Regions from separate parts of the Nocardioides thalensis genome, predicted to be linked through region 2. Evidence: riboswitches for the same ligand, from Rfam matches in the RefSeq annotation. Region 2 holds a riboswitch; the other holds the start of a gene.
What was found. Region 2 has a riboswitch for cobalamin ahead of HNR19_RS06700 (ABC transporter substrate-binding protein). Riboswitches for the same ligand answer to the same signal wherever they lie in the genome.
Positions count from the first base shown of each region.

Region 1 (7,212 bases), 1.1 Mb from region 2:
TCGCACCGGGCCTCCCGGTCGACCACCTCGCAGGTGACCCCGTCCGGAGCGTCGAAGCCGTCGTGGGCCCAGCCGGCCGGGAGCGGGTCGCGCACGGAGACCTGGCGCGCGGTGTTGGGGCCGTCGTTGGTGACGGTCAGGGTCGCGACGACCGCGCCGCCGACGGCCGCGGGATCTGGTGCCACGGTCTTGGAGACGCCGATGTCGGCGCGGTTGATCACGGGGGTCGCGGTCGGCGGGGTGTCGTAGGTCGCCTCGACGCCGGTCGTGCCCGTGGCGTAGTCGAGGTGGGCGAGGTTGCGGACCGTCGTCCCGCCCGCGGCGTCGTCGAGCGTGACGCGGAACGAGTACGACGTCGAGGAGCCGACCGGGATCGTGCCTCCGGACGTGGCGGTCGCGCCCGTCCCGAGCCGGACCCGGACCGTTCGTCCGTCGAGCTCCCCGCGGTCGTCACCGGCGCCGTCGGTCAGGGGCCCGGCACCCGGGCCGCTCAGGATCCGGAGCGAGCCGGGGACGTACGTCGTGTTGGCGGGAAGCGGGTCCTCCGACACCGAGCGGACCGCGGGGTCCTGCCCGGTGTTGGCGTAGTTGAGCGTGTACTCGAGGGTGTCGCCCGGACGGGCCGGGTCGTTGCCGCTGAGGTTGACGACCGACTTCGACGACGTCGTGAAGTCGGGGGCGTAGAGGTTGATGGCGAGGCCGACGACCCCGGGGAAGTAGACGTCGCCGCTGCTCCCGAACGTGAAGGTCGCGCTGGTGGCGCCGTTGGGGATCGCCCCGGACGCACCGAGGTTCTTGATGTCGTAGCCGAGCATGTTGCGGTCGGCGGGCGACCGCGTGGTGACCGACGTGCCGTAGAGGTCGTTGGTGCCGTTGAAGAAGTTCGAGCCCGGTGAGATGCCGTCGGCCAGCTGGGTGTTGTTGAGCCGGGCGAAGTCACCGCTGGTCGACAGGTCGCCCTCGTAGGCCACCATCGACAGCTGCGTGTCGACGGGGCCCGACAGCGGCGCCGTGAAGCCGCTGACCGTCACCGTCTCCGGGGTGCCCGAGCCGACCGCGCTGAAGCCGTCGAAGATCGTCAGGTTGCGCAGCGGCAGCCCGGGGGCCGAGTAGGCGACGGTGATCGACCAGCCGGCGTAGCGGTCCTGGCCGGTGCCGGCGACCACGTTGGCTCCCCAGTAGGTGCCGTTGCCGGCGGCCCTGACCAGGGAGGTGACGTCGGCGAACTCCTGGTAGGCGTTGCTGCTGGCGGTGTTGGGCCCGAACTCCTCCTGCGAGGTGATGGTCTGGTAGCCGCCGCCCGGCACCCGGAACTGCATCTGCGTGCGGGTGCCGGTGCCGGCCGTCCCGCCGGAGCCGGCCGAGAGGCGTGCGCCCCAGTAGAGACCGGCCCACAGCACCGTTGCGCCGGCGGGCAGGTCGAGGGCGGACGACGAGGAGTTGAACGTCGACCCGACGTTGTCGGCGTCGAGGTTGACCATGTTGAACGAGTTGTTGTTGACCGGGGACCCGGCCCGCGCGTTGGCGCAGGTGATGTTGCTCCCGACCGAGCCCGGCGGGCAGGTCAGCAGGTTGTTGCCGATCGAGACGATCGCGCCGTTGGCGTTGGTCGAGAACACCTGCGAGAACGGCGTCTCGTTGGCGACCGGCTCGAGCGAGTCGGGCACGGGCGTCGAGGGGAGTCCGGCCAGGTAGAGGGCGGTAACGAGGAACAGCAGTGCCGTTCGGCGGACGAGTCCCGAGGTCGTCCAACGCTTGCGATGCCTCATCGGCCACCTTCCCGAGTCACCGCACCCCCTGCGCGGTGGTCGTTACTCTAAGGCAGCCGGAGGGTGCTCGCCGCTCAGGCGCGTCCCGTCGGGGACAGCACCTCGATCCGCGGCCCCTTCGCCGGGTCCGGGCGCGGGTCGTAGTCGGGGGTGGCGACGTACGGCCGCCAGGCGAGGAGCTCGCCGAGGTGGCGGCGGACCGACGGCAGCACCTCGGTGACGGTGACGTCGCGGCCGAGCTCGCGCGACAGCGACGTGACGCCGGCGTCGTCGATGCCGCACGGGACGAACCGGTCGTACCACGCGAGGTCGACGTCGCAGTTGAGCGAGAACCCGTGCATGGTGACGCCGCCGCGGACCCGGATGCCGAGCGCTGCGATCTTGCGCTCGGGGCCGCGGTCGTCGGCCCGGAGCCAGACGCCGCTGCGGCCGGGCACCCGCGCGGTGGTGACTCCGAGGTCGGCGCAGACGCCGATCAGCGCCTCCTCGACCCGGCGCACGTAGTCGACGACCTTGACGTGGTCGGGCAGCCGCACGATCGGGTAGCCGACGAGCTGGCCCGGACCGTGGAAGGTGATCTTGCCGCCGCGGTCGGTCTCGACCACGGCCGCGCCGCCCGGGTCGGCGGGGTAGAAGTGCGGCTCGGTGCGCTTGCCGGCGGTGAAGACCGGGGGGTGCTCGAGCAGGAGGACCGTGTCGCCGGTGGTGCCCTCGCGGACCGCCGCGTGCAGCTCGCGCTGGAGGTCCCACGCCACCAGGTAGTCGATCGCGTCGGCGCCCAGGCCGACCTCCCGGAACACGAGGTCGCTCACGTCCGGAAGCGTACTCCGGGCCTGTGGATGACCGGATGCGGACGCCGTCGATCCGGGCGAGGCTGGGCGCATGGAGGATCGGGCCTCCCGGCGGACCGTCGCCGTCACTGCCGTGGTGCTGGTGGCGGTGGCCGCGCTGCTCGCGGTGGCGCTGACCGGCGGCACCACGCGCGATCCCGGGCACGGCGGGGCGAGCAGCGGGACGACGCCGCTGCGGGTGCCGCGCGACGTGACCCCGTCGGCCGCCCTCGCGTCGCTCACGGTGCTCCGCGACTGGGACCGTCGGCGCGCCGCTGCGTGGCGTGACGGCGACCCTGCCCGGCTGGGCGCGCTCTACGTGCCCGGCTCGGCGGCCGGTGCGCACGACGTCGCCATGCTCGAGCGCTGGGTCCGCCGTGGGCTGCGGGTGCGGGGGATGGCGATGCAGGTGCTGTCGGTCGACCTGCGGGTCCGCACCGATCGCCGGATCGTGCTCGAGGTGACCGACCGGCTCGCCGGCCCGGTCGCGGTCGGCCGGGGCCGACGGTGGCCGCTGCCGCGTGACGGGGTGAGCGTGCGGAGGCTGGAGTTCCGCCGTACGGCGGGCCGTTGGCTGCTCGCCGCGGTCCAGGCACAGCCTGGATCCACCGATTCCCCGCCACTGCGCGACCCCATCCGGGCGCGCTGGCTGCGTTGCCGCCGCTCGACGTGCACCCAGCATGCCTTCGCGACGGTCGCCTTGCCATCGCACCCGTCTGGGGCCGCTCGCTACGCGGCGAATCGGTGGATCCAGGCTCAGGCCGCGTCGAGCCCCGAAGCGACCACGTCGGCGACCGTCGGGTCGGCGAACTCGTAGCCCCAGCCGAGCAGCGCGGCCGGACGCACGCGCATCGACCCGAGCACGTCGGGAGCGACCCGTCCGGCAGCGAGCCGCACGAGCGGGGCAGGCGCGGGCAGGAGAGCCGGGCGGCGCACGGCGTCGGCGAGCGCGGCGGTGAACTCGGCGTTGGTCGCCGGCTCGGCGCACGACAGGTTGACGGGCCCCGTCGCGGTCGGGTGCTCGAGGAGGAACGCCACCGCCCCGACCCAGTCGCGCAGCGAGATCATCGGCATCCACTGCCGGCCCGCGCCGATCCGGCCACCGAGGCCCGCCTTGAACTGCAGCGCCTGCTGCTTGAGCGGAGCGCTGCGCCGGTCCTGCACCGGCGCGGTCCGCAGGAAGCACACCCGGGCGCCGGCGTCGACCGCCGGCGCCGCCGCTGCCTGCCAGTCGCGGCACACGCCGGTCATGAACGAGTGGCCGCGGCTGTCGGCGGACTCGGTGAGCTCGGCGTCGCCGTGGTCGCCGTACCACCCGACCGCGTTGCCGGCCAGGAACGCCGGCGGCCGCGCGGACGCCGCGATCGTGGCGGCCAGCAGGCCGGTGGTCGACACCCGGCTCTCTCGCAGCTCGCGCGCCCAGCGCGACGAGTGCGGGTTGCCGAGGGTGGGGGAGCCGGCGAGGTTGACGACGACGTCGGCCCCGGCCACGACGGTCGGGTCGACGACACCCGCGGTGGGGTCCCACGACGACTCCGAGACCGTCCGCGCCGGCCGGCGCACGAGCGCGGTGACCCGGTGCCCACGGCGCTCGAGCTCGGTGCGCAGGTGCGTGCCGAGGAACCCCGAGGACCCGGCCAGGACGACCGACAGCGACGACATGGCCCCACTCTGCCACCGCCGACCCAGCCGACACGCCGACCCAAGATCTGGTCCCCGATGTCGGCGGTCGTTCTACATATGGTGGTCGACGCAGCTGGTTCGACCGTCATCCCGGCAGGGCGGGCGGTCGTCGCAAGAGGGAACCCGGTGAGAGTCCGGGACTGCCCCGCAGCGGTGAGTGGGAACGGAAGCCGTCAACGGCACTGGGTCCGAGGACCTGGGAAGCGACGGCCGGTAGGTGTCTGCATGCAGGCGTGCCCGCGAGTCCGAAGACCTGCCAGCGCGTCACGCCCGCCGGGCGTGGCGGTCCGAGGCCTCGCGGGAAGGCCGACGGCTGGTACGGCGACCGCGCCTGCGGCGTCGTACGACCGTCCCTCCTCGCGTCCCCGGACCTTCCAGGACCGATCTCGCGAGGAGAGAGAAATGACGGTCACCCTTTCGCCGGGCTCTGCCACCGGCAGCACCCGCACCACGATGACGGTGCGCAAGCGCAACGGCGACACCGAGCACGTCGACGTCACGAAGATCGTGCGTGCCGTCGACCGGGTCGCGGCCGACCTGCCCGACGTCGACCCCATGCGGGTCGCGACCCGGACGATCAGCGGGCTGTACGACGGCGCGACCACCGCCGAGCTCGACCGGCTGTCGATCCAGACCGCCGCCGAGATGATCGGCGAGGAGCCGGAGTACTCCCGGCTCGCCGCGCGGCTGCTCGCCGGCTACATCGACAAGGAGGTGCGCAACCAGGGCATCGCGTCGTTCAGCCAGGCGATCGCGCTCGGGCACGCGGAGGGCCTCATCGGCGACGACACCGCCCGGTTCGTCAAGGACAACGCCCGCAAGCTCGACTTCGCCGTCGACGCCGAGCTCGCCGACGGCGCCGACCGCCGGTTCGAGTACTTCGGGCTGCGCACCGTCTACGACCGCTACCTGCTGCGGCACCCCACGAGCCGGCAGGTCGTCGAGACGCCGCAGTACTTCCTGCTCCGCGTCGCCTGCGGCCTCGCCCGTACGCCGGGGGAGGCGATCGGGTTCTACCGGCTGATGGCGTCGCTCGCCTACCTGCCGTCGAGCCCGACGCTGTTCAATTCCGGCACGCGCCACACGCAGATGTCGTCGTGCTACCTGGTGGACAGCCCGCGCGACGACCTCGACTCGATCTACTCCCGCTACGCGCAGGTCGCGAAGCTGTCGAAGTTCGCCGGCGGCATCGGCCTGTCCTTCTCGCGGGTGCGCTCGCGCGGCGCGCTGATCCGCGGGACCAACGGCCAGTCCAACGGGATCGTGCCGTTCCTCCGCACGCTCGACGCGTCGGTGGCCGCGGTCAACCAGGGCGGTCGACGCAAGGGCGCGGCCTGCGTCTACCTGGAGCCGTGGCACCCCGACGTCGAGGAGTTCCTCGAGCTGCGCGACAACACGGGGGAGGACGCGCGCCGTACCCACAACCTCAACCTGGCGCACTGGATCCCCGACGAGTTCATGCGGCGGGTCGAGGCCGACGAGGAGTGGTCGCTGATCGACCCCGACCAGGCGCCCGAGCTGCCGGACCTGTGGGGCGAGGCGTTCGACGAGGCCTACCGCCGGGCGGAGGCGGACGGCCGCGTCGTGCGGACCGTGCGGGCGCGCGACCTGTACGGCCGGATGATGCGGACCCTCGCCCAGACCGGCAACGGGTGGATGACGTTCAAGGACGCGAGCAACCGCACCTGCAACCAGACCGGCGACGAGGCGGGGACCGGCCGGCCGGTCGTGCACCTGTCGAACCTGTGCACCGAGATCATCGAGGTCTCCTCCGACACCGAGACCGCGGTCTGCAACCTCGGGTCGGTGAACCTCGCCCGGCACCTGACGGCGGACGGCATCGACTGGGACAAGCTGCGGGAGACGGTGCGGACGGCGCTGCCGCTGCTCGACCGGGTCGTCGACGTGAACTTCTACCCGAGTGCCGAGGCCGCCGCGTCCAACCCGCGGTGGCGTCCGGTCGGACTCGGCGTGATGGGCCTCCAGGACGTCTTCTTCGCGCTCGGGCTGGCGTTCGACAGCGAGGAGGCGCGGGAGCTCTCCACGCGCATCGCCGAGGAGATCTACCTGACGGCGCTCGAGGTGTCGTGCGCCCTCGCCGAGGAGCACGGCCCGCACCCGGCGTACGACGGGACGCGCGCCGCCGCCGGGCAGCTGCAGCCCGACCTGTGGGGTGTCACGCCCACCCAGGCCGAGCGCTGGGCGGCCCTGCGCGAGCGGGTCGCCGAGCACGGGCTGCGCAACTCGCTGCTCATCGCGATCGCGCCGACCGCGACGATCGCCTCGATCGCCGGCTGCTACGAGTGCATCGAGCCGCAGGTCTCCAACCTGTTCAAGCGCGAGACGCTGTCGGGGGAGTTCCTCCAGGTCAACGGCGCGCTGGTCCGCGAGCTCAAGGCGCGCGGTCTCTGGACGCCGGAGGTGCGCGAGGAGATCAAGCGCGCCGAGGGCTCGGTGCAGGGCATCGCCGCCCTGCCCGAGGACGTACGGCGCGTCTTCCGCACGGCGTGGGAGCTGCCCCAGCGGGCGCTCATCGACCTCGCGGCCGCGCGGGCGCCGTACATCGACCAGAGCCAGTCGCTCAACCTGTTCGTGGCCGGGCCGTCGATCGGGAAGCTCTCGTCGATGTACCTGCACGCCTGGAAGGTCGGGCTCAAGACGACCTACTACCTGCGGTCGCGGCCGGCGACCCGGATCCAGCAGGCGACCGTCTCCGTCGCCCAGCCCACCACCCTCAGCACCACCCTGCCCGTGAGCGACGCCGTCGCGTGCTCGCTCGAGAACCCCGAGACCTGCGAGGCCTGCGAATGAACACCACCAGCGACCGGATGCTGCTCGACCCCGGCATGAACCTGACCCTGCGCCCGATGCGCTACCCGCACTTCTACGACCGCTACCGCGACGCCATCAAGAACACCTGGACGGTCGAG
Region 1 is NZ_JACCFP010000001.1:2,482,435-2,489,646, reverse strand. Features, by position in the region: gene HNR19_RS12200 (SpaA isopeptide-forming pilin-related protein) at 1-1,769, opposite strand, end outside; gene lipB (lipoyl(octanoyl) transferase LipB) at 1,844-2,581, opposite strand; gene HNR19_RS12190 (hypothetical protein) at 2,652-3,416, shown strand; gene HNR19_RS12185 (TIGR01777 family oxidoreductase) at 3,356-4,261, opposite strand; cobalamin riboswitch at 4,340-4,556, shown strand; gene HNR19_RS12180 (ribonucleoside-diphosphate reductase subunit alpha) at 4,685-7,093, shown strand; gene HNR19_RS12175 (ribonucleotide-diphosphate reductase subunit beta) at 7,090-7,212, shown strand, end outside.
Region 1: it holds a riboswitch for cobalamin, as region 2 does, so the genes downstream of both, HNR19_RS12180 (ribonucleoside-diphosphate reductase subunit alpha) here and HNR19_RS06700 (ABC transporter substrate-binding protein) in region 2, are expected to answer to the same signal.

Region 2 (7,212 bases):
AAGTCGCTGCCGCCCGCGCTCTACGAGATCGGCACCGCGATGGTCGTCGCGATCACGGTGCTCCCGCAGCTCGCCGACAGCGCCCGTCGCGTGCGGGCCGCGCAGCAGCTGCGCGGCGGCCCGGGCGGGCGGTTCGCGCGGGTGCGCGGGCTGCGGCGGCTGCTGGTGCCGGTGCTGGAGGACGCGCTCGAGCGGTCGATGGCGCTCGCAGCGGGCATGGACACCCGCGGCTACGGCCGGACGGGTGACGTCAGCCGCGCGCAGCGACGGGGGACCGGCGCGCTGATGGTCGCGGGCCTTCTCGGCATCTGCGTCGGCACCTACGCCTTCCTCGACTCCAGCGCGCCGCGGCTCCTGGCCGGGCCGATGCTCGCGCTCGGGTCGCTGCTCGCGGTGCTCGGGTTCGTGGTCGCGGGCCGGCGGGTGCGCCGTACCCGCTATCGAGCGGATCGCTGGCGGCTCCCCGAGGTCGTCGTTGCGATCTCCGGCGTGCTCGTCGGGGTCGGGCTGTGGGCCGTGCAGCGGTGGGAGTACGCCGTCGCGCACCCCGGCGTGCAGGACGTGCCCGAGGTGAGCCTGCTCGCCGTCGCCTCCGTGCTCTGCGGTGTGGTGCCGGTCTGGGTGGCCCCGCCGCCGTTGACCGTGCGGAGCCGCGAGCGGCTGGTGGTGGCCGCGTGAGCCCGCTGCTGGAGCTGCGCTCCGTCACGTTCGAGTACGGCGCCGGGCCCGATGCGCGGCGGGTCCTCGACGTGGTGGACCTGGCCGTCGACCCCGGCGAGCTCGTGGTCCTCGCCGGGCCGACCGGCGTCGGCAAGTCGACGCTGCTCGGTGTGGTCGCGGGACTGGTGCCGGCGTTCAGCGGCGGCACGCTCCGCGGCGAGGTGCTGATCGACGGCAGCTCCGTGATCGACCAGCCGGCGCGGGACCGTGCACACACCGTGGGCTACGTCGGTCAGAACCCGGCAGCGTGGTTCGTCACCGACACGGCCGAAGAGGAGCTCGCCTTCGGGATGGAGCAGCTGGGGCTGCCGCCCGCGACGATGCGCCGGCGCGTGGAGGAGACGCTGGACCTGCTCGGCATCGCCGACCTGCGGCACCGCGACCTGCGGACCCTCTCCGGAGGCCAGCAACAGCGGGTCGCGATCGGTGCCGTGCTCACGACGCACCCCCGTCTGCTCGTGCTCGACGAGCCGACGTCGGCGCTCGACCCGACCGCCGCCGAGGACGTGCTCGCGACGATCACCCGGCTCGTCCACGACCTCGACGTGAGCGTGCTGCTGGCCGAGCACCGCCTTGAGCGGGTGGTGCCGTTCGCCGACCGGATGGCGCTGCTGGAGGCCGGCGGGAAGCTGCGGGTCGGCGAGCCGGCGACGGTGCTCGCTGACGCGCCGATCGCGCCGCCGATCGTGGAGCTGGGGAGGGTGGCGGGGTGGGAGCCGCTGCCTCTGACGGTGAGGGAGGCTCGGCGGTGGGCGCGGGGGTGGGAGCTGGAGACGCCGACGCCGGCGGAGTCGGCGAGTCCCGGGGTGACTTCCCGGCTTGCTCGCTCCGCCGCGCTACGGCGCTCTGGGGTTGCGGTTGACGCGGGTAGGGGCGCCGGCGCGTCGTCGCGAAATCGCCGGGAAGTCACCCCGCGCCTCGCCGACTCCGCCGGTGCCCACGTCGGGCCTGTGGTCGAGGCGCGCGGGGTGGTGGTGATGCATGGGCGGGTGCCTGCGCTGCGGGAGGTGGACGTGGCGTTGGAGGCGGGGACGGTGACGGCGCTGATGGGGCGCAACGGGTCGGGGAAGTCGACGCTGTTGTGGACGCTCCAGGGGCGGCTGGGCGCCACGTCGGGCGTGGTGCGCGTGGACGGGTCCGACCCGCACGCGGCGCGGCCGGAGGAGCGGCGGCGCCGTACGGGGATGGTGCCGCAGAGCCCGGCCGACCTGCTCTACCTCGAGACCGTGGCCGAGGAGTGCGAGGCGGCGGACGCGTCGACCGGCGCGGACGCCGGCACGTGTGCGGGACTGCTCAAGCGGCTCGCGCCCGGCATCGAACCGGACACCCACCCGCGCGACCTGTCGGAGGGACAGCGGCTCGCCCTGGCGGTGTCGATCGTGCTCACCGCGCGGCCGCCCGTGCTGCTGCTCGACGAGCCGACGCGCGGCCTGGACTACACCGCGAAGGCCGCGCTGGCCGACATCCTGCGTGACCTGGCGACCGACCCGGAGGGGGAGCGCGCGGTGCTCGTCGCCACCCACGACGTCGAGTTCGTCGCCCACGTGGCCGACCGCGTCGTCGTACTCGCCGAGGGTGAGGTCGTCTCGGCCGGGCCGGTGCGCGAGGTGGTGGCGGAGTCACCGGCGTTCGCGCCGCAGGTGACGAAGGTGCTCGGCGCGCCGTGGCTCCACGTCGACGAGGTCGCGGCGGCGCTCGCCGACCGTGACGGCTCGGAGTGCCAACCGTGACGGTTCGTGCGACCAACCCTGCCGGTTCGGCGGGCGGGCAGGTGGCGGTGGCGGTGGGGCTGCGGTCGACGGTGGTGCTGGCGCTCGCGTCGGTGATCGGGCTGATCATGCTCGGGTGGCCGCTGGTGCTCGAGCCGGGGAGCGGGGACCGGGTGGACCCGCCGTTCCTGTTCCTGGCGCTGCTGCCGGTCATCCTCGCGGTGGTGCTCGCCGAGCTCAGCGAGGGCGGCATGGACGCGCGGGTGCTGGCGATCCTCGGCGTGCTCAGCGCGATCAACGCCGTGCTGCGCGGCGTCAGCGCGGGCACCAGCGGGATCGAGCTCGTGTTCTTCCTGCTGATCCTCGGCGGCCGGGTGTTCGGGCCGGGGTTCGGCTTCGTGCTCGGCTGCACGTCGCTCTTCGCCTCGGCGCTGCTCACGGCCGGCGTCGGGCCGTGGCTGCCGTTCCAGATGCTCGTCGCCGGCTGGGTCGGCATGGGTGCGGGGCTCCTACCGCGTCGGGTCGGCGGCCGCGCCGAGATCGTCCTGCTGGTCGTGTACGGCGTGCTCGCGGCCTACGTCTACGGCCTGCTCATGAACCTGTGGGGCTGGCCCTTCATCGTCGGCATCCAGGTGCCCGGACAGGACTCCACCGAGCTGTCCTACGTGCCCGGCGCCCCGCTGCTCGAGAACCTGCACCGGTTCCTGCTCTACACGCTCCTGACGTCGACCGGCGGGTGGGACACCGGCCGGGCGATCACCAACGCGCTGGCCATCGCGCTCCTCGGTCCGGCGGTGCTGACGACGCTCCGGCGTTCCGCCAGGCGGGCCCGTGTCGAGCGCACCTGACGTCGAGCGGTACGGTGCGGCGACAAATCAATCACGCCCGTGGTGGGAGAAGCCGGTCCAAGTCCGGCGCTGACCCGCAACCGTAGGCCGTCCTCCCGAGGGAGAGCGGCGAGCCGGACCGCCTGCCGCGGGCGTCCTGAACCAGACGCTGTCGCGGAAAGCAGCGGGTGGGGCACCCGACCGGGTTCGCCGTTCCCGCTGAGCAGCGGGAAGGAAACCATGTCCACGCATTCGCATCGCCGGGCCGGCACCGCCGCCCTCGCGTCCCTGCTCCTCGCGGGGGTCCTGTCGGCCTGCGGTCAGGAGTCGGAGGCCGACGCCGGGGACGGCGCCTCGTCCGCCGGGGACGACGCGTTCCCGGTCTCCGTCCTCTCGGGCACCGAGGCGGACGGCGAGGAGATCACCATCGAGGAGCAGCCCGACTCGATCGTCTCCCTCAGCCCCACCGCGACGGAGATGCTGTGGGAGCTCGGCGCGGGCGACCAGGTCGTCGCGGTCGACGACCAGTCCGACTACCCGGAGGGCGTGCCGGTCACGAAGCTGTCCGGCTACGAGCCCAACGTCGAGGCGATCCTCGGCTACGAGCCGGACCTGGTGGTCACGTCGGGCGACTCCGGTGACCTCGTCGCGGGCCTCGAGCGGGTCAGCGTGCCGACGCTGGTGCTGCCCGCGGCCACCACGCTCGACGAGATGTACGGCCAGTTCGAGCGGCTCGGCGCCGCCACCGGTCACCCCGACGAGGCGGACGAGCTGACCACTGAGGTGAAGGAGGGCCTGGAGGCGGCGGTCGCGGACGCGCCCGACGCGGCCGGGACTACCTACTACCACGAGCTCGACCCCAGCCTCTACAGCGTCACCAGCGACACGTTCATCGGCCAGATCTACGGCCTGTTCGGCCTCGAGAGCATCGGCGACGAGGCGAAGGGCGGCGACGACTACCCGCAGCTCTCCGAGGAGTTCGTCGTGTCCGAGGACCCCGACCTCATCTTCCTCGCCGACAGCGAGTGCTGCGGCGTGACGCCCGAGCAGGTCGCCGACCGGGGCGGCTGGGACTCGATGGAGGCCGTCGAGGAGGACCGGATCTTCCCGGTCAACGAGGACGTGGCCAGCCGCTGGGGACCGCGCGTGGTCGAGTTCGCCGAGTCGATCGCCGCGACGCTCGCCGAGCAGCCGGCCGACGCGGGCTGAGCGGACGGGAGTCGGAGCGGACGATGGCCGGGGAGATGGTGGCGGCGCGGCCGGAGACCCGGCGTGCCCGGGCGATCCGGTGGTACGCCACGCGTCCCTCGGCCCGCCTGCTCAAGCTGGTGCTCGGGCTCGCCGTGGTGGTCGTCGCAGTGCTGGTGTCGTCGCTCGTCGGGCCCGCCGGACTGCACGTCCGCGGCGTGCTCCTCGAGCTCGTCGACGCGCTGCCGCTGGTGCGCGCCGACTCCGGTCTCAGCGAGATGCAGCAGGCGATCCTCTGGGAGATCCGGCTGCCGCGCGTGGTCCTCGCGGTGCTCGTCGGCGCCACGCTGGCGCTGGCGGGCACCGCGTACCAGGGCGTGTTCCGCAACCCGCTCGCCGACCCCTACCTGCTCGGCGTCTCCAGCGGCGCCGGACTCGGCGCGACGCTCGGCATCGTCGCCGGCGGCGCGATCGGTCCGGTGGGCGTGCCACCGCTCGCGTTCGCCGGCGGCGTGCTGGGGGTCGCGGCGACGTACCTGCTGGGCACCTCGGTCGGCGGCCGCGGCGGCACGGTCGTGATCGTGCTGGCGGGCGTCGCCGTCTCCGCATTCTTCAACGCCGTGCAGAACTTCATCCAGCAGCGGTACGACGACTCGCTGATGGCCGTCTACTCCTGGATGCTCGGCCGACTGTCCACCGACGGCTGGGCCGAGGTGGTGGTCGCGCTGCCCTACGTGGTGGTCTCCTGCGCGGTGATCCTCGTGCACCGCCGCACCCTGGACGTGATGGCCGTCGGCGACGTCGAGGCGGCCAGCCTCGGCGTCAACCCCGGCCGGGTGCGGCTGGTGCTGATCCTCGCCGCGACCCTGGGCACCGCGGCCGCGGTGAGCGTCAGCGGGCTGATCGGCTTCGTCGGCATCGTCGTCCCGCACGCCGTGCGGCTGCTGTTCGGCGCCGCCCACCACACGCTGCTGCCGCTGGCGATGATGTACGGCGCCGCGTTCCTCGTGCTCGCCGACGTCGTTGCCCGCTCCGCCCTGCAACCGGCCGAGGTGCCGATCGGCGTGGTCACCGCCGTCGTCGGCGCGCCGTTCTTCCTCGTCGTGCTGCGCCGGCACCGGGGTGCGGCATGAGCGGCAGGGTCGAGCCCGTGATCTCCTGCCGCGGCGTCAGCGTGACGCGCGGCGGAGCCGAGGTCGTGGCGGGGGTCGACCTCGCGGTCGAGCCCGGCGACTGGGTCGCGGTCGTGGGCCCCAACGGCGCGGGCAAGACGTCGCTCCTCCTTGCCGTGGCCGGCCTGCTCCGGGCGACCGGCGAGATCACCGTGGGTGGGCTCGACCCCGCCCACGCGCACCGCCGCGAGATGGCCCGGACGGTGGCGCTGATGCCGCAACGGCCCGTCGTGCCGGAAGGCATCTCGGTGCGCGAGCTCGTCGCGCTCGGCCGCACGCCGCGCCGTGGCCGGTTCGGCTCCGAGAGCCTAGGCGACCGCGAGGCGGTCGACCGCACCCTGCACCGGCTCGAGCTGGAGGAACTTGCCGACCGCCCGGCGACGGCCGTGTCCGGCGGCGAGCTCCAGCGGGTGGTCCTCGGCCGGGCGCTCGTGCAAGAGCCGCGGGTGCTGCTGCTCGACGAGCCCACCAGTGCCCTGGACATCGGTCACCAGCAGAGCGTTCTCGATCTGGTCAACCGGTTGCGACTCGCCGACGGCCTCACGGTCGTCGCGGCGATGCACGACCTGACGCTGGCCGGCCACTACGGCCGGCGGATCCTGCTGATGCACCGCGGCCGCGTGGTCGCGGACGGTGCACCCGAGGAGGTGCTGGAGCCCGCCCGTCTCGCCGAGGTGTACGGCGCTCGCGTGGAGGTCCTCCGCCGCGAGGACGGGCCGGCGGTGCTGCCGGTGCGGACTCCGTCGTGAGCGTGCTGGCGGCGGTGGCTCTCGACGCCGGCTTCGCCGAGCCGCCCGTGGGCGCGCACCCGGTGGTGTGGACCGGGCGCTACCTGGACCTGGTGGCGCAACGCGTGCCCGCGGCGCCTCCCGGCCGGGCGCTGGCCACCGGCGGCCTCGCCTGGCTGGGTGGCGCGTCGGTCGCCGTGGCCACCGCGGTGGTGGTCGAGCGCTGCGCCGCCCGCCGCGGTCGCGTCGCGGGCGCGATGCTACGGGGCGTCGCGCTCTGGCCGCTGATCTCCGGCCGGATGCTGCTCGCCGAGGTGCGGGCCGTGGGCGCGGCCGTCGACCGCGACCCGGCCGCGGGCCGGGAGGCACTCGGGCGCATCGTCAGTCGCGACACCGACGGGCTCACGCCTGAGGAGGTCCGCGGCGCGGCCCTCGGGTCCCTCGCAGAGAACCTGTCGGACTCCCTCGTCGCGCCCCTCGCCTGGTACGCCGTCGGCGGCCTGCCCGCCGCAGCCCTCTACCGCTTCGCCAACACCGCCGACGCGTGCTGGGGCTATCGCAGCCCGCGCTGGGAGCACGCCGGCAGGGTGGCGGCCCGCGCCGACGACCTCCTGAACCTGGTGCCCGCGCGACTGACAGCGGCGCTGCTCGTCGGTCCCTCCCGCTGGCGCAGGCTGCGGCGCGAAGCGCGCCGTACCTCCTCGCCCAACGCGGGGTGGCCGATGGCTGCGCTGGCGCTGCGCCTCGACGTACGCCTGACCAAGCGCGGCCACTACGCGCTCAACGCGGACGCGCGCGACCCGAGGCCCGGCGACGTCGCCGCCGGGCTCCGGGCCGCTCGCCGCGCCGCCACCGCCGCGGCCGTGGT
Region 2 is NZ_JACCFP010000001.1:1,351,345-1,358,556, forward strand. Features, by position in the region: gene HNR19_RS06685 (energy-coupling factor transporter transmembrane component T) at 1-678, shown strand, start outside; gene HNR19_RS06690 (ABC transporter ATP-binding protein) at 684-2,450, shown strand; gene HNR19_RS06695 (ECF transporter S component) at 2,438-3,277, shown strand; cobalamin riboswitch at 3,301-3,421, shown strand; gene HNR19_RS06700 (ABC transporter substrate-binding protein) at 3,497-4,465, shown strand; gene HNR19_RS06705 (FecCD family ABC transporter permease) at 4,489-5,577, shown strand; gene HNR19_RS06710 (ABC transporter ATP-binding protein) at 5,574-6,365, shown strand; gene HNR19_RS06715 (cobalamin biosynthesis protein) at 6,362-7,212, shown strand, end outside.